Regions from separate parts of the Sporomusa rhizae genome, predicted to be linked through region 1. Evidence: riboswitches for the same ligand, from Rfam matches in the RefSeq annotation. Region 1 holds a riboswitch; each other region holds the start of a gene.

Region 1 (4,212 bases):
CTGTCAATAATCAGCGGTAATCCATGCTGATGGGCGACAGCGGCTACATTTTCAATGTCCAGCACGTCAATCTTGGGGTTACCGATAATTTCTGCATATAGTGCTTTGGTATTGGGTGTGATAGCAGCCGCGAAGTTTTCCGGTTTAACAGGGTCTACAAACTTGACCTTAATCCCTAGTCGCGGCAGAGTATGGGCAAACATGTTATAAGTACCGCCATACAAGGTCGATGAGCTGACTATCTCATCACCGGCTTGGGCAATATTAATAATAGCGGCTGTAATTGCAGCATGGCCGGAAGCAAACGCCAAAGCGCCAACGCCTCCTTCTAAGGCGGCGATACGCTGTTCAAATACATCACTTGTCGGATTCATTATCCGGGAGTAAATATTGCCACTCTCTTTTAAGCCGAACAAATCGGCAGCATGGTCGGCATCCCGGAAATTGTAAGCGGTGGTCATATATAAAGGAACCGCACGTGAGCCTGTTGCCGGGTCAGGCTGCTGCCCGGCATGCACAGCTAAAGTATCAAAACGTAAGTTTTCAGGTAATGTCATGTCAAATCCCCCTTAAATTTTAATAAGAAATTATTTTACTTTTGCCGAACGCTGTAAAATTAGATATAATAGGCCTCCTTGCAGTAAACATCCGGCACTAACCGGGCACCCAGATACGCTAAACTGGACGCGCGGAATTTGAACCATTGTCTAAACGGCTCCGATGCAGGAGCAGGCAACACCTTATTGATAAATCTTGTTAGTAACGGCCGCAATAGCTGAAAGTCAATCAGAAACCCGTCATGGCCGTGAGGACTGTCAATAATGGCAAAGTCGGTACAAACCCCTACGCTTTTCAGAATTTTAGCCAACTCCTGCTGTTGATAGGCCGGGTATAAGATGTCTGAGCTGACCCCTACCACCAGTACCTTGGCGTCGATTCTCGCCAAGGCCTCTTCACACGAGGAATATCCAGCGCTAATATCAAACAAATCCAGTGCCCGCAGTAAGTATAAATACGAGTTGGCATCAAACCGTTTAGCAATACTTTCTCCCTGATAATCAAGATAGTTTTCTACTTCAAACTGCCCCTCGCGGGTACGGCGGCCAAACTTGTAAGCCATAGACATTTCGCTTTGATAAGTAATCATTCCTAATGCCCTGGCGGCCGCAAACCCTCTGACTGGTCCAGGCCCACCGTAATAATCACCGTTTTTCCAATCAGGATCAAGGGTAACTGCCTGACGCCCCACCCGGTTATAAGCAATGGCTTGCGGTGCGGAATAGCCCGGAGCGGCAATAACAACAGCAGCATCGATAAACCCCGGGTAATCAACCGCCCATTGCAAAGTCTGCATGCCGCCCATGGAACCGCCAATTACCATCGCTAAATGGTCAATACCCAAAACCTCTAACAATCGTTTTTGCACACGAACGATGTCCCTGACAGTAATCTCCGGGAAACGCATACCATACGGGTTACCGCTGGCAGGGTCAATGGAAGCCGGTCCGGTAGTACCCTGGCAGCCGCCCAGGACGTTAGCGCAAATAATGTAAAAGCGATTAGTATCAAGCGGCCGGTCCGGCCCAATTAACGGTTCCCACCAACCTTTTTCATCATACAGATCATGGGCTGCCGGATGACTGTCACCTGTAAGTGCATGTGCCAGTAAAATTACATTGTCACGGGCTTCCGACATGTTGCCATAAGTTTCATAGGCAACTGTTATTTCTGACAAACTGTCTCCCTGCACTAAATCCATAGGATTTTCCGGTGTGGCAACCTGCGCCAGCTTGAGTTGCGGTCGCCATTTAAAACCGGGAAAACAAGTAACTACCATAGGGCATCCTCCTTTAAACTAACAAATATAAACCAAAAGCCCCCTCAATAAGAGGGGGCCTACTATTATACGCCTAATCCCTCTCATCTCCCAGGATGTTTATCCTGCTGGAATTAGCACCACTGCGTTGTACGCCGGTTGCCGGGTGTCATCGGGCCAGTCCCTCGACCTCTCTGGATAAGAGTTAAGTATTTAATTATTTGGTAGATGTATACATGATACCTAAACAAAATACATTTGTCAAGTATATCTTACTTGCATTTTACAAATTAGCCCATCATTTCAAGAAATGCTTGAACTCTTGTTTTAATTTGTTCTACGTCGCCTTGCGAATAGTCAGTTTCTATCTGCATAAACGGAGTATCTCCGTTCTGTTTTAAAAACTCCTTCACAACCCGGCTTTCAACATTATAGGTATGACAGCCTTGCCAGGTAATATCAACAATTCCATCTGCCTTGTAATCCTTAACAAGTTGGGCAAGGATTTGCAAGCGGGTAGGATTAGGACTCATACAGGAACAAGGAGTTGCCAGATACTTTTCTGCAATAGCCTCAAGCGGTGGTTTGTTTTCATCAACAAGCGTTACAAACTGTTTCATGCCTGAGCAGTTCTCGATATAAACAACAGCCGCGCCGCAGTCCTCAATAATCTTAATCACTTTTTCGGAACCTATGCCGGTAGGTACACCGGTTACTATAATCCGTTTAGCGCCTTTTGGCATAGCAGCTTCGCCTTTGGCAACGGAGTCAGCTACATCACTGATAACCGACTTCAGTTGTTCCGCAAACTCGGCCCGGTCGGTTACGAAGTTTCGCCCCCACATTAATTTCAAAAAGTCTTGTCCGGTTAGAGGAACCGGGTCGTGTTTCATGTATTCGGCCAGTTGCTGCATGAGTAACCGCTCCTTATTAAGAACCTTAATTGCTTCACGCAATTTATCTTCAGTTATCTCTGCATCAAGCTCTTTTTCCAAAACATCTTTTAAAACTTTTACCTCGCTTAACCAGTAGGCTTTATCATTATCGTCCAGGTAGCTCTGCGGCAGTTTCATGACATGTACAGGTTTAAATTCCTTCATTAGTTCAAACATTTTCTTCTTACCGTCGCAAGTTGTCTCACCAATGATGAGGTCAGAATACAAAAAGTACGGACACTTGTCGGTTACAGCGAAGCCATAGGACGACTTGATAAGCGGACAAAAATTCCGTGGCAGCGTTTTTTCACCGGCCGGGATAGCCTCTTCTTTGGTAGCACACAAAGCAAATCCCAGTGCATCGGCTGCTAAAACCAGCTCCTGCGGGGCAAAGACACAATAAAAGCCTACTACTTTTTTACCTGTTTCTTTAATCTCTTTCAACATTGTAAAAGCATCTGACATAGCTTTACTCCCCCCACTTTTAAAATCATCATTTCACATTATCCCAGGCAAACAGTGCGGCCCCTATAGAGCCGGCAAATACCGCTTGCTCATGTGTAACCATCTCCAAACCCAGTTTGGCAGCCAGTTGTCGCCGCAAAGCCTTATTCTGGGCCAAACCGCCCGTAAACATAACTGGTGATGATGGCTGGATACCTGATGTCATTACCGCTACCCGTCCGGCAATAGAACGATATAACGCCGCAATAATTGCTTGACGGGAAACGCCCCGGTTTACCATGCCAATTACCTCAGACTCGGCAAACACTGTACACATAGAATTTATTGTGCATTCTTCCCCAGCAGCATCTGCCTCAATATCACCAATTCTTGTTATATCAAGTCCCAGCGCATTAGCCATGACCTGCAAAAACCGGCCTGTGCCGGCAGCACACTTGTCATTCATGACGAAATCCTGAACTTTTCCCTGCTCATCCACCCGGATGGCTTTGGCATCCTGGCCGCCGATGTCAATAATACTCCTGGTTTCCGGCACTAAATAAACCGCACCGCGGCCATGACAGGTTATCTCCGTCATGGCTTTAGTAACACAAGGCAGATTTAACCGTCCGTAACCGGTTCCTACAATAAAGGCCGCATTGCTAGCGCCATAACTCTTTAGCGCCGTTTTAAGCAACCCGTCGGCCTGCTCCCGTGGATTCCAGCCAGAAGGGCAAATAAAATTTTCATTCCTTTTTCCATCATATAAGGTGAGCTTAACCGCGGAAGAGCCAGCGTCAATACCCACAACAACTTTACCGTCCATACTTCACCTGTTAAAAGTTTATTAAAGAATAATTTTATCACTCTAGTATAAATATTCTATCATTATATTCGCTGCCGCCTTTTTTATTCCTGCTGCAAAAAAAAGGTATTTTAACTATGTCTCCATAGTTAAAATACCTTTTAAATTAATTGCCTTTAAAATTTTATTCTTCCCCAAACAGAGCGGTGGAT
Region 2 (4,212 bases), 2.3 Mb from region 1:
CAGCATGTTATCATACCGTCCGCCGCCACACAGCGGGAAGCCCAAGCCAGGCGTATAACCTTCGAATACCATTCCTGTATAATAATCAAAATCACGAATAATACCTAAATCAAAATTTACATAGCTATCCACACCATAGGCTGTTAAGAGCTTGCGGATGTCGGCAAGGTTACCCAGTGCCGTCCGGCTAAGTTCATTATTTGTTAGCTGGTATGCTTTATTCAGCATTTCGTCCCGCCCATGCAATACCGGAATCTGTTTTAGCAATTCTTGTGCTGCCGGGCTCAGACCACTTTGGTCTAAGAGCTCGCCCAGCCCTACCAAATCGCGGCTAACCATGGCATACTTTACTTTTTGCTGATATTTCGGACTCAGGCCGCTTTCTGCCATAAGGCCGTTGATAAAATCAACTTGGCCCAAACTGATTTGAAAATTAGTCAGCCCGGACTCCAGCATAGCTTCTACAGCCAGCGCCACAACTTCAGCATCCGCGGCCGGGTCAGGCGCTCCCAAAAGTTCAACGCCGGCCTGATAAAACTCGCACTGCCTGCCAGCCTGCGCCTGTTCATGTCTAAAGACGTTATTGAGGTAAAACAGCCTGATAGGCAGAGGAGTTTCTTTCAGCCTGGTGGCCACTACCCGGGCAATTGGAGTTGTCATATCCGGCCTAAGCGCCAAAGTCCGGTTGTTTTTATCAAAAAACTTAAAGACATGCTGTTGAATATCACTCCCTGTACCTACCGTCAGGGTTTCCATATACTCAAAGGTCGGAGTTACAACTTCTGCATAACCCCAGCGGGAAAAGAGTTCCGCCAGCGCGCCTTCGACAATCCGTTTCTGTTTGGCTTCACGCGGTAATAAATCCCGCGTGCCATACGGAATCTGAGGCACGAAATTATTATTATTCATAATTACACTCCATTCTGATCTGCCTGGTCTTCTTCCAGGCGCGCCAAAACTGTCTTATAGCCATCTGCCCCGTAATACAGACAGCGTTTAACTCGGCTGATCGTTGCCGTGCTGGCACCGGTTGCGGCAACAATGTCATCATAAATTACCCCTGCTTTCAACAGCCGGGCAACTTCCAGCCGCTGTGCCATCGATTTTAGCTCGCCAATGGTAGATACATCCTCAAAGAATTGGTAGCACTCTTCTTCGGTTTTCAATGATAAAATAGCGCGGAACAGTTGGTCGGTAATATCGTCTTTTAACTTAGGGTTTGCTGTCATACAGCTACGCCTCCCTGTACATACTTGTTATTACATAGCTTATTCGCTGTTTGCAGAATTTTTCCTTCTTTATTTCTTTTCTTCTTTATTTAATTAAAATACCCTAAAATAAACATTCCCACTTATTTGGCAAATAATACTATTTATTTTTTTGTTGACAGGTCTCTGAGCGCCATGTTAATATAAAGCTCAAGTAAATTACATATTGTTCATCAAGAGCTGGCTGAGGGAATGGCCCAATGACGCCGCGGCAACCATCGCAAACGCGAACGGTGCCAATTCCACAGGATTAATTCCTGGCAGATGAAGAACTGGACAACAAAGCCTCTTCGGACTGCCGAAGAGGCTTTATTTATTTCTGAAAGGAGGAGCACATAAAGTAATTTACATGCAATTTTAAGGAGGATTAATTTTTAATGAAAAAGTTTACTTTACTATTAATTGCCGCCATATTGGCTTTATCCGCTTTTGTTGCCGGTTGTGGCAGCAAACAACCAGCCGCTCCTGCTGCTTCAGATAAAACAACAATCAAAGTGGGTGCAACCGCTGTACCACATGCCGAAATTCTTAATGTGGTTAAACCGCTGTTAGAAAAAGAAGGCATCAATTTGGTTATCGTTGAGATGACCGACTATGTACGTCCCAATATTGCCGTAGCTGAAAAAGAGCTTGATGCTAACTTCTTCCAGCACATTCCTTATCTGACCAAATTTAGCGCCGAACGCAAACTGGATCTCACCTACACTGCCGCAGTGCACATCGAACCAATGGGTATTTACTCCAAGAAAATTAAAAACCTTAACGATCTGCAAAATGGCGCTCAAATCGGTATTCCTAACGACCCTACCAATGGTGGACGCGCATTAGCATTGCTAGCCAAAGCCGGAATTATTAAGCTAAAAGATGGTGCCGGTGTTAACGCTACCATAAAAGATATTACTGAAAATCCTAAAAACGTAAAAATCCGCGAACTCGAAGCTCCGCAACTGCCCCGCTCTCTTGACGATGTTGCCTTAGCAGTGATCAATACCAACTATGCACTTGAAGCCAAACTTGTTCCTACCAAAGACGCTCTGTTTATTGAACAAAATGACTCCCCTTATGTTAATATCCTTACCGTGCGCAAAGGTGACGAAAATCGTCCTGAAATCCAGAAGCTGACAAAAGCTCTGACTTCACCGGAAGTTAAGAAGTTTATCAATGACAAATATCAAGGCGCAGTAGTACCTGCGTTCTAATTGCAACAGGCTTGCACCTTTCTTATAAAAAGGAGCAAGCCTGTTTTATTATCTATTTTCTCTCTACTCCCAATTTTCCGGATTAAGTCCTGCCAGTTCAGGCAACACAAACTTTCCGTCTTTGCGAACCAGCTTGCCGTCAAACCAGATTTCTCCACCGCCGTAAGCCGGGGTCTGAATGCACACCAAATCCCAATGAATAGCCGATTTATTGCCGTTAAAAGCAGTAGCATAGGCATTACCGGGAGTAAAATGAAAGCTGCCGCTAATCTTTTCATCAAATAATATATCCCGCATTGGGTGATGAATATAGGGGTTTACCCCTAAGGAAAATTCACCAATATAACGTGCTCCCTCATCAGTATCCAAAATCTGATTCAAAGTTGCGGTATGATTGGCAGTAGCCTCAACAATTTTCCCCTTCTCAAACCGGAGACAAATATTATCAAAGGCCTTTCCCTGAGTAATAGTCGGGCAATTATAGGTTACAACACCGTTCACCGAGTCTTTGACCGGGGCGGTAAATACTTCTCCACACGGGATATTTCTCAGTCCACAGGATTTCATAACAGGGATTCCACTGATGGAAAACTCCACATCGGTCCCTGGACCGGTTATACGCACCTGATCGGTTTGTTCCATAAGTTTCACCAACGGTTCCTCAGCTGCTGCCAGTTTGGCGTAATCCATATTGCTGACTTTAAAATAAAAATCGGCAAATGATTCGGTGCTCATGCCCGCCATCTGTGCCATGGCAGGTCCGGGGTACCGCAATACACACCACTTGGTTTTAGCAATACGAACATCTGTATGTACCGGCTTCCACCAGTTTTGTTGGTATATCAGGGATTTTTCAGCTGGAATGTCAGACAGCTCATTTACATTGTCATAGGCACGAATAGCAATATACGCGTCCATGTTCTGCATTCGCACAGCTTCCCAACCAGCGATTAAGTCTATTTGCTCTTTATCACATTCAAATAATAATGCCCGCTGTAAAGCCTGGCTCTTGAAAGTTACAAACGGCATACCGCCTGCCTTATAGGCTTCAGATATTAATGCCCGGGCAAGATCTTGCCCGCCGTCAAAAACTTCAATAAGCAGTTTTTCTCCCTTTTGCAGACGAACCGAATAATTAATAAGATTAACCGCCAGTTTTTTTATTCTTTCATCCAACATATGAATTCCTCTCCTTTTTTTGTCAGGCTGCTGCCTTGCCGTCCCCGCCCGACTTCCAGTAAGTTATCTTGCTTTAACAAGTGCAAACGGTAGCGAAGCTGTTGTTCGGTTATATCCCATCCCTGGGTTCTCATTTGGCTAATTATATAGTTTCTGCCGACAGCATAATTGGCTTTTTTTATAGTCTGCAGAATCCCTTGCATTTCATGAATAAACCCCTTACTTACATACGACTGGTACATTGTTTCAAATTCATGATTATAAGCATCTGTAGCCACCTGACTATACTTTTCCTCTCTGTTAAACAACAAATGTTCAGTCAACACAACATCATCGACAATGTGGCCCAAGTACTGTATGACATTTTCAAGTTCTCGAATATTACCAGGCCAGCCATATTGCAGCATAATTTCGATGGCGCCCTGCGAAAACTGAAAAGCCGGTCGTTTAAGCTCATGACATACCCGTTTTATGAACTCCTGTATCAACAAAGGAATATCTTCTTTCCGCTTTCGCAAAGGCGGTATATATAGGGGAAGAACATTTAGACGGTAATAAAGATCAGC
Region 3 (4,212 bases), 510 kb from region 1:
AGAAAAAACTGCCCGGAGCATGGCGAGGTTCAAGTCTGTGTGTGGGAAGGAGAGCCTGGGTATCTTGATTGGGTTAACCCGCAGATCCCATCGTCACCAGTGGCATGTGCAACCCAAGTCGACAAAGGCTGCCCGTTTGACTGCGGTCTATGTCCGGAGCACCGTCAGCAAACCTGCTGTGTGTTGTTGGAAGTAACAAATCTATGCAACCTGCACTGTCCGGTTTGTTTTGCCTCTGCTTCAGAGAGCTGCAAGGAGGAGCCTGACTTCAAGGTTATTGAGGGCTGGTACCGAATGCTAATGAATAGTGGCGGCCCGTTTAACATTCAGCTATCAGGTGGCGAACCAACTATGCGTGATGATTTGCCGGAGATTATAGCTTTGGGCAAAACGCTAGGTCTGGTTTTTTTCCAGGTTAATACCAATGGTTTACGTTTGGCGGCAGATGAACAATATGTAGAGAGATTAAAAGCCGCCGGTCTCAACTGTGTCTTTTTGCAGTTTGATGGGATAAGCGACGATGTCTACCTAAAACTGCGAGGGCGGGCACTATTTGACCTCAAAAAAAAGGCAATAGAGGTTTGTGCGGCACATGACCTTGGGGTGGTACTTGTACCGACTCTGGTTCCTGGTGTAAACGACAGTCAGTTGGGTGATATTTTGAAATTTGCCATAAGAAACATGCCGATAGTCAGGGGTGTCCACTTCCAACCTGTAAGCTATTTTGGGAGATATCCCGAAGAGCCTGACGACAGTGGCCGTATTACGCTTCCTAGGGTGCTTCGTGAAATTGAAAAACAGACAAACGGGCAAATGAAAGCAAGTGATTTCCGTCCGCCAGGTGGCGAACATGCCCATTGTTCTTTTCACGCTAACTTTATTTTAATGCCGGACGGGCAAATAAAACCGCTTAAACAAGATTCGGCGAGCGGTTGTTGCTGTCAGGGTAAGCCGGCAACAGAGGGGGCAAAACGCGCCAGGCAGTTTGTTGCCAGGCAATGGTCAGCTCCGAAAATTGGTACTAAGTGCAAGGATCAATTAACTCAGGCGGGTGTTGGAAATACAGCCAGTCTTGATGCATTTCTAGAACAGGTGAATACCTATACGCTTGCCGTTTCGGGGATGGCATTTCAAGATGTATGGAACTTGGATTTGGATCGATTAAAACAATGTTTTATTCATGTAGTCGGGCCAGATAACCGGCTGATTCCGTTTTGCGCCTATAATCTCACTAACCGTCAGGGCGCACCGCTGTATCGGAAGAAACTAGGAAAAGACAGTATAATATAAAAACCAAAAGATGTTATGTTGACACGGAATGATAAACATGATAATATATATAACTGTCGTCGGTAATACAATTTACGCCTCGGTAGCTCAGTCGGTAGAGCAGAGGACTGAAAATCCTCGTGTCGACAGTTCGATTCTGTCCTGAGGCACCATTTAAGCGGAAGTAGCTCAGCGGTAGAGCATCGCCTTGCCAAGGCGAGGGTCGCGAGTTCGAATCTCGTTTTCCGCTCCATTTTTTTTATGGCGACATAGCCAAGTGGTAAGGCACAGGTCCGCAAGACCTTTATCCCCTTGTTCAAATCAGGGTGTCGCCTCCAAATAATGCCGGGGTGGCGGAACTGGCAGACGCAACGGACTTAAAATCCGTCGGAAAGAAATTTCCGTACCGGTTCGATTCCGGTCCTCGGCACCAATATTAAAATAAGTTAGGAGCTGTCTAAAGGCAGCTCATTTTTATTTTTTTGTAAAAAATATGCAAACATGTTGAAAGGTAACTACAGTTCAGTAAGGGTTAATGTTTTGTACCGGGTTCTTTATTAATTGGTTTTGGCTTGGTTGATATATTGACATTTTCTAGATGTTCGTGATAAAATTTATTCAATTTAAAAGAGCTCTTATCAAGAGTGGTCGAGGGACTGGCCCGATGACACCCGGCAACCGGCAGTTTACTGCAGTGGTGCTAAATCCAGCAGGAGTAATCCTGGCAGATAAGAGGAAGGTGTAGACACAGGCCCCTTTCCTCGGAAAGGGGCTTTTTATATTTTCCTCTTGAGCAAGTAAGAACGACTAAGGTTTGTGCCCTTGTTCTAAAGAATTGGCGCAAACAAAGTCTTTTCTTAGATTTACGAAAAGAGTATGGCCATTTGGAGGTGCTGTTTACAATGAGTACTGTTACCCTGACGCGCGAATTAGCGCAAAAAAATGTTCCGGAGAAAAAACATAAGCAACTGCGAATGTGCCAGATCAAACGAATGTCGCCGATGGCAGCCATGTCTAATGTTAAATCGATACTAATAGATGATTCTGGAACAAACAAGGAATTTCAGGTTTCTTATGACAGGAAGATTGCGCTTGTTTCCTTTTTCAATTCTACGCCAGATAACGGTGCTGGAAAGATAGCGAGTGTTTTAGAGTCTGTTGCCGGCTATGGAGCTGTCCTGGATATGGTGTCTATTCAGCCGCACCAAGTGAGTTTTGTAGTCCAGGGAGCTTTTTTAACAAAAGTTTGTGAAGGGCTGGAAAAGCTACAGTATAAGCCTGAGGTTATTGACGATTGTGTTAAAGTTGCGGTACAAACCAAAAACGGACATTCGCTGTTAAATGCAGTAACGGTGGTAGCGGCAGGCTTAGCGCAAGCCCATATTCCCATATTGCGTTTAACTGAATCGTATGGGCTGATTGAAGTTCTAATCAAAAGCAGCCATATTCAGCAAGCCCAGCAGGTTTTAACAGAAAGAAGTGGTTTCTTTGGACACTAAGGAGCAGGAAGAAATGAGAGGAGATCATTCGATGACGGATAGAGGTAAAGGATACAACGAACATAATGAAGTCGGCAGCTTGGCCCCAAGAGAAGAGGCGGGGAATGAAGTTGTTATTATTATTCGTGATGGCAAAGTAGTAACATTTATTCAGAAAGATAGAAATGTGCCGCTCGAAGGCATGTATGGCGACGGAATTTAAATTTCAGAGAGCATCTGTTTAAAGGGACAACAGATGCTTTTTTTTATTAGGATAAAGACTTATGGCATAGCAAATTCGTTTAAAGACAGCTTAAATTCTTTGCAAGAAATGCTGCAAAAAAATATTTCCACGCTAAAAACACAAGGAATTTTCCAAATTGTGTAGAATAACAATATTTAAAATTAAAATTCAGAACGATGTTCGGTATAACCGAACGTAGGCTAGTGAGGAAGAAATAAATTGAGCCAGAATATATCAAGTAATACTGAAAAAAGCAAATACTTAGTTGCATCCGTTGACCGGGCTATCGAATTGCTTTTTATCCTCGAGGGTTCATCGCGCGAAATGGGCGTTACCGAATTAAGCCGGGAGCTCGGAGTGCAAAAAAGCACTGTACACAATTTATTGCAAACCTTATTGGCAAGAGATTTTGTCCGGCAGACCGATACCGGACACTATACCTTGGGTTTTCGACTGATGCCGTTAGGCTTAGCCTGTACAGAACGGCTAAATATCCGCAAGATCGCCTCCCCATACCTTAAAGCTTTGGTGGAAGAAGTTGATGAAGCTGTCTTACTGGCCGTATTATCAGCCGGGCGCCTGACCATTGTGGATAAATTTGAACCAACTCGGCCTGTTTTCATCATTCCGTGTTTTGATTATTGTAATACATTCCATAGTACGGCTTTAGGCAAGGTTTTCCTTGCCTATAATACTGATGAGTTTATTGAAAAAGTGCTTTGCCAGGCATTACCGCAATACACCGCTTGCACCATTAATGACAGACAGGCGCTTACTGAGGAAATTGTTAAAATAAAAGAGCAAGGCTATTCTGTGGCGAGCAATGAGACCATGGAGGGTGTTACTTGTATTGGAGCGCCAATCCTTAATGCCAACGGCAAAATTGAGGCAGCGATTACTGTTTCGGGAACTACGGCTTGTTTCGACAAAGAAAAGTATGAGGCAGTTGCGCAAGTCATGAAAGAAAAGGCAAGATTAATTTCCCAAGAGTTAGGGTATCGTGGTTATTTATAGCCAAGACATACTAGTTTAGACGGAGGGGAATAATGGATATTCAGCGAGAATATCGAGCAAAACTTACGGTTGCCGAGCAAGCAGTCAAAATGGTAAAATCAGGACATTGGGTAGATTACAGTTTTGCGACTGCCCAGCCTATTTTGCTGGACAAAGCATTAGCGGCGCGCACAGGGGAGCTTTGGGATGTCAAGATACGTGGCGGCT
Region 4 (4,212 bases), 770 kb from region 1:
AACCATTAAAAAGAACGGTGGCTCGAGAATATATTCTTAGGCCACCGTTCTTTCCTCTATTCCCTGCGCTTTCATCGGGCCTATTCACCGATTACCCGGACTTGTTCTTCCCGATCTTCTTTTATTTCAGCAGTTCATTAATCTTTGCCTGCGTTTGCGTCAGCCCATCTCGCGCTGAAATGCTGCCGTTCAAAATCCGGTCCCTTACATCAAGAAGAAGTTGCTCGGCCTGAAGACCTGCATCTCCCGGAAAAGAAGTCCAGGATACTACGCCATCCATCTGTGTCGTTGCAGCGGCCATCATTTTATTTTCAACCAAAAAGTTCTTTAATCCGTTCTCAGCTGTGGCAACATCTTTACGCGGCGGCACATATCCCGTACCCTTAGTCCAGGCCGCCATGGATTCAACGCTATACAGGAATTTTTCAAATTTCCATGCTGCTTTCTGTTCTTCCTTCGTCTTAGCGGTAATAGCCAGGAAACAGCCGCCTGCCGGCAGTCTCTTCGGCTTGCCCTGCCATGCCGGCGAATTTATTGCTGCAACGTCAAAAGAAGCACCCTTTTGAATGTTTGCACGCTGGGCGATTGTTGTATATAACATGCCTACATTACCATTAATAAAAGACTGTACGCCCTCACCCCAGGAAATGTGTAATGCGGATTTCTTATTGGCGACCATATCTGCATAAGCCTCGTACGCTTGAATACCTTCTTCAGAAGCAAAACTTGCCTTGCCATTTGTCATCATTCTTGCACCGTTACTTTCCATAAGTGCCTGTTGCGCCCAGTTATCGGCAGGCTCCTGCATATAAAAACCGTATTTTCCTGTCTTCTCTTTAATGGTATTAGCAAATACAATCAACTCTTCCCACGTTTTTGGCCCGTTTTCATCCAGACCGGCCTGCCGCAAAAGATCTTTGTTAATATAAAGCACCGGAGTGCTCAAGGAGTAAGGAATACCTACCTGACTCCCTTTGCTGTTTTTAGCAAGCCCTAATACGTTGGGCAAAAAATTATCCTGCAAAAAGGTTTTATCCTCAGGAAAGTTCTCATCAATTACTTTCTGTGGTTCAACATAGCTGAAGTTATTAGAAAAGTAATCCAAAAATGCCCAGCCAATTTGTACTACGGCCGGTGATTTTCCGGTTGCAACCTCCGCCTGCAGATTCTGCATTAAGCCCTTGTACATATCAGGATTGTATCGTGCCACAACCTCTACGTCTTTGCTCTGGGCATTAAATTCGCTAACAAGTTGTTCTACTGTTTTTCCTCCCTGAGTCTCTGCATTACAATGCCAGTATTCAATCTTTACCTTTTTCCCATTCGGCGCCGAATTTCCTGTGGAACCAGGAGCTCCGCAGCCTGCCAGCAGCATGGTACTGAGCAATCCCATAGCTATTATCTTTAGGATATTTTTCTTCACCTTTATGTACTTCCTCCCCCTCTGGATTTTGCTTTCAGTATAGCACCCGGAAAAAACCTTAATGTTACAATTATGTAAAACCTATGTAAAGAATTACTATAATGGCTGCGATTACTTAGCTAATTCCCCTATCCTGCAATTAAAAAGGCTGAAACACTTGTTTTCCAAGTATTTCAGCCTTTTGCATAAAGATAAATGGGAGGATTTTCGTGTGGCTTACCCATTCTCACAGCCTATTGGAGTAAAGATAATTTGATACCTGTCTTTCCACCTTCAACCGCTATCGATTATATGATGCTTCCAGTAATCTATTCACTTATCTATCAATATTGCGCAACCTGGAGATCTTTCATCACAGCAATCTGCGTCTTATCGGGTATTTTTAGTTTTATTATGGAACCTATATTAGTTAAATCAGGCTTTTATGTCCCAATAAAGTGGACAAATCTCCATTCTTTCCCCGCTTACATCACTTTAGGCATTATAATTAAGTTACTTGTTGAACAAATGAAAGTAGTTAGTGCCCGGCATAAAAGTTAGAGGAACACAGGGGATAGGGCCTAGTAAATAATTATTGACAAACTTTATTGATTGTGTCAAAATAATATTCATTAAAAATTAAAAATAATATCGAACTTATCAAGAGTGGTCGAGGGACTGGCCCTATGACACCCAGCAACCAGCATTTATGCAAGGTGCTAAATCCAGCGGAGCAATCCGGAAGATGAGTGATTATGTTTAGCAGACGGCTCTTCTTACGGAAGAGCCGTTTTTGTCGTTATTGTCATAATAAATTAAGGAGTTGGGTTATATGAAATTAGCAACCAAAATTGTCCATGCCGGCCTGGTAACTGACAGGACTACCGGAGCCATCAGTACCCCTATCTATCAGACAGCAACCTTCCGTCATCCCGAGCTTGGCCGTAGTACCGGCTATGACTATTCCCGCACCCAAAATCCCACCCGCCAAGCAGTCGAAGAAGCTATAGCCGTTCTGGAAGAAGGACATGCCGGTTTTGCTTTTTCCTCAGGCATGGCCGCCATTACGGCAATACTTATGTTATACCGGCCAGGAGATCATCTTATTATCACCGAAGACTGCTATGGCGGGACATATCGCATTCTTGACAAGTTATTTAGCCAATTCGGCTTGACAGCTACTTTTGTCGATACCGGCAATCTTGAAGATGTGCGCCAATCGATACAGCCTGCCACTAAAGCTATATTGCTTGAAACACCTACCAACCCGCTGATGAAAATTGCCGATATCCGGGCTATTACGTCTATAGCCCGTAAGTATAGCTCCCATCCTATTCATACTATTGTTGATAACACCTTCTTATCCCCCTATTTCCAACAACCTTTGGCGCTTGGCGCCGATATTGTCGTTCATAGCGGCAGCAAATATTTAGCCGGGCACAATGATGTTATCTGCGGCCTAGCCGTTGCCAAAGATCCAGCTCTGTGCGAAAAAATCGGTTTTATCCAAAACGCCACCGGCGCGATTCTCGGACCTCAGGATAGCTGGCTACTGCTCCGCGGTCTCAAGACGCTGGCAGTTCGGTCGCGTCAACACGAAAAAAACGCATTATCTGTCGCCGAATGGCTTACCACCCATCCCAGTGTTAATAAAGTGTATTATCCCGGCCTGGCAGACCACCCCGGTAAAAAAATTCAAGACGCCCAGGCGTCCGGGTATGGCGGCATGCTGTCCTTTGTAATAAACCACCCCCTCCTGCCTGGTGAGATACTGCGCAAGGTAAAGGTCCTCCAATTTGCTGAAAGTTTGGGCGGTGTCGAATCCTTAATTACCTTCCCTGCAATACAGACCCACGCCGACATTCCGGCTGACATTAGAGAGCGGTTAGGCATTAGCGACTGTCTGCTGCGCTTGTCGGTCGGTATTGAAGATGTGGAAGATATTATTACCGATTTAGCACAAGCGCTTGCGTAAAATGAAAGAAGGTAAAATAATTTACCCCTGCTTGTTACTGGCCCAAGGACTTGAGTAAAATTGCCCAAGCAGTGTGGAAGCTGGGCTAAGATTTTTTTCTTGACAATACCCCCAGGTAGTGTTAGCATAATGAAAAATAGTAAATACCGGTAAAGCTGATCAGAGAACTGAAGGCTAAAGATAGTTTAAAATAACTATGCTCTAGCCTTTTTTTAAACTTAATATATAGCTGATTAGAGAACTAAAGGCTAAAAAGTGATACAAGTCGCTTTTTAGCCTTTAGTTATTTGAGGAGGAGATTATGAATGAAAAAACATGAATGGATAGTAAGCCAACACCGCAAATTGTCTGCTATGATCCAGACGCATAGTTTTACCGTAACACAGACCCCTGTCGTCATTTGCTGCCATGGTTTTACCAGTGAGAAAGTCGGCACCAATCAGCTAATGCTACATATAGCAAATGCCATTGAGGCCGCAGGTCTCATCGCCATTCGCTTTGACTTTAGCGGTTCCGGCGAAAGTGATGGTGAATTTGCCACAGATACTACAATAAAAAATTGGCAAACCGATTTGCGAAATGTCATAGCCTGGGTAAAAAGCTTGCCCGAATTTGAAGGCCTGCCAATCTATCTCTTAGGGCACAGCTTAGGCGGCTTGATTGTGCTTAGTCATGAAGACAGCGCTATTGCCGGCCGGGTAGCGTTAGCCCCAGTCACTCAGCCTGTCCAAAATTTTCAAAACATAATTTTTGGCCCCGACTTATGGCAGCGTTCTTTAAATGGCCGGACAATAGCCAACTTTTTAGGTAAAGGCTTTAGTATAAGTCCAAATTT

What was found. Region 1 has a riboswitch for S-adenosylmethionine ahead of SRRS_RS06300 (homoserine O-acetyltransferase). Riboswitches for the same ligand answer to the same signal wherever they lie in the genome.
Region 2: it holds a riboswitch for S-adenosylmethionine, as region 1 does, so the genes downstream of both, SRRS_RS17465 (MetQ/NlpA family ABC transporter substrate-binding protein) here and SRRS_RS06300 (homoserine O-acetyltransferase) in region 1, are expected to answer to the same signal.
Region 3: it holds a riboswitch for S-adenosylmethionine, as region 1 does, so the genes downstream of both, SRRS_RS08670 (hypothetical protein) here and SRRS_RS06300 (homoserine O-acetyltransferase) in region 1, are expected to answer to the same signal.
Region 4: it holds a riboswitch for S-adenosylmethionine, as region 1 does, so the genes downstream of both, SRRS_RS02965 (PLP-dependent aspartate aminotransferase family protein) here and SRRS_RS06300 (homoserine O-acetyltransferase) in region 1, are expected to answer to the same signal.

What each region holds. Positions count from the first base shown of each region.
Region 1 is NZ_CP156925.1:1,423,856-1,428,067, reverse strand. Features, by position in the region: gene SRRS_RS06305 (homocysteine synthase) at 1-557, opposite strand, end outside; gene SRRS_RS06300 (homoserine O-acetyltransferase) at 617-1,837, opposite strand; SAM riboswitch class I at 1,918-2,021, opposite strand; gene SRRS_RS06295 (double-cubane-cluster-containing anaerobic reductase) at 2,107-3,216, opposite strand; gene SRRS_RS06290 (acyl-CoA dehydratase activase) at 3,245-4,021, opposite strand; gene cysK (cysteine synthase A) at 4,185-4,212, opposite strand, start outside.
Region 2 is NZ_CP156925.1:3,685,522-3,689,733, forward strand. Features, by position in the region: gene hisZ (ATP phosphoribosyltransferase regulatory subunit) at 1-909, opposite strand, end outside; gene SRRS_RS17460 (YerC/YecD family TrpR-related protein) at 912-1,229, opposite strand; SAM riboswitch class I at 1,436-1,539, shown strand; gene SRRS_RS17465 (MetQ/NlpA family ABC transporter substrate-binding protein) at 1,646-2,467, shown strand; gene SRRS_RS17470 (aminopeptidase) at 2,531-3,646, opposite strand; gene SRRS_RS17475 (sigma 54-interacting transcriptional regulator) at 3,628-4,212, opposite strand, start outside.
Region 3 is NZ_CP156925.1:1,936,030-1,940,241, forward strand. Features, by position in the region: gene trsS (radical SAM (seleno)protein TrsS) at 1-1,290, shown strand, start outside; tRNA gene SRRS_RS08650 (tRNA-Phe) at 1,367-1,442, shown strand; tRNA gene SRRS_RS08655 (tRNA-Gly) at 1,448-1,522, shown strand; tRNA gene SRRS_RS08660 (tRNA-Cys) at 1,533-1,607, shown strand; tRNA gene SRRS_RS08665 (tRNA-Leu) at 1,614-1,702, shown strand; SAM riboswitch class I at 1,902-2,004, shown strand; gene SRRS_RS08670 (hypothetical protein) at 2,172-2,768, shown strand; gene SRRS_RS08675 (hypothetical protein) at 2,800-2,970, shown strand; gene SRRS_RS08680 (IclR family transcriptional regulator) at 3,211-4,005, shown strand; gene SRRS_RS08685 (acetyl-CoA hydrolase/transferase family protein) at 4,038-4,212, shown strand, end outside.
Region 4 is NZ_CP156925.1:649,487-653,698, reverse strand. Features, by position in the region: gene SRRS_RS02970 (ABC transporter substrate-binding protein) at 122-1,423, opposite strand; SAM riboswitch class I at 2,057-2,154, shown strand; gene SRRS_RS02965 (PLP-dependent aspartate aminotransferase family protein) at 2,235-3,377, shown strand; gene SRRS_RS02960 (alpha/beta hydrolase) at 3,683-4,212, shown strand, end outside.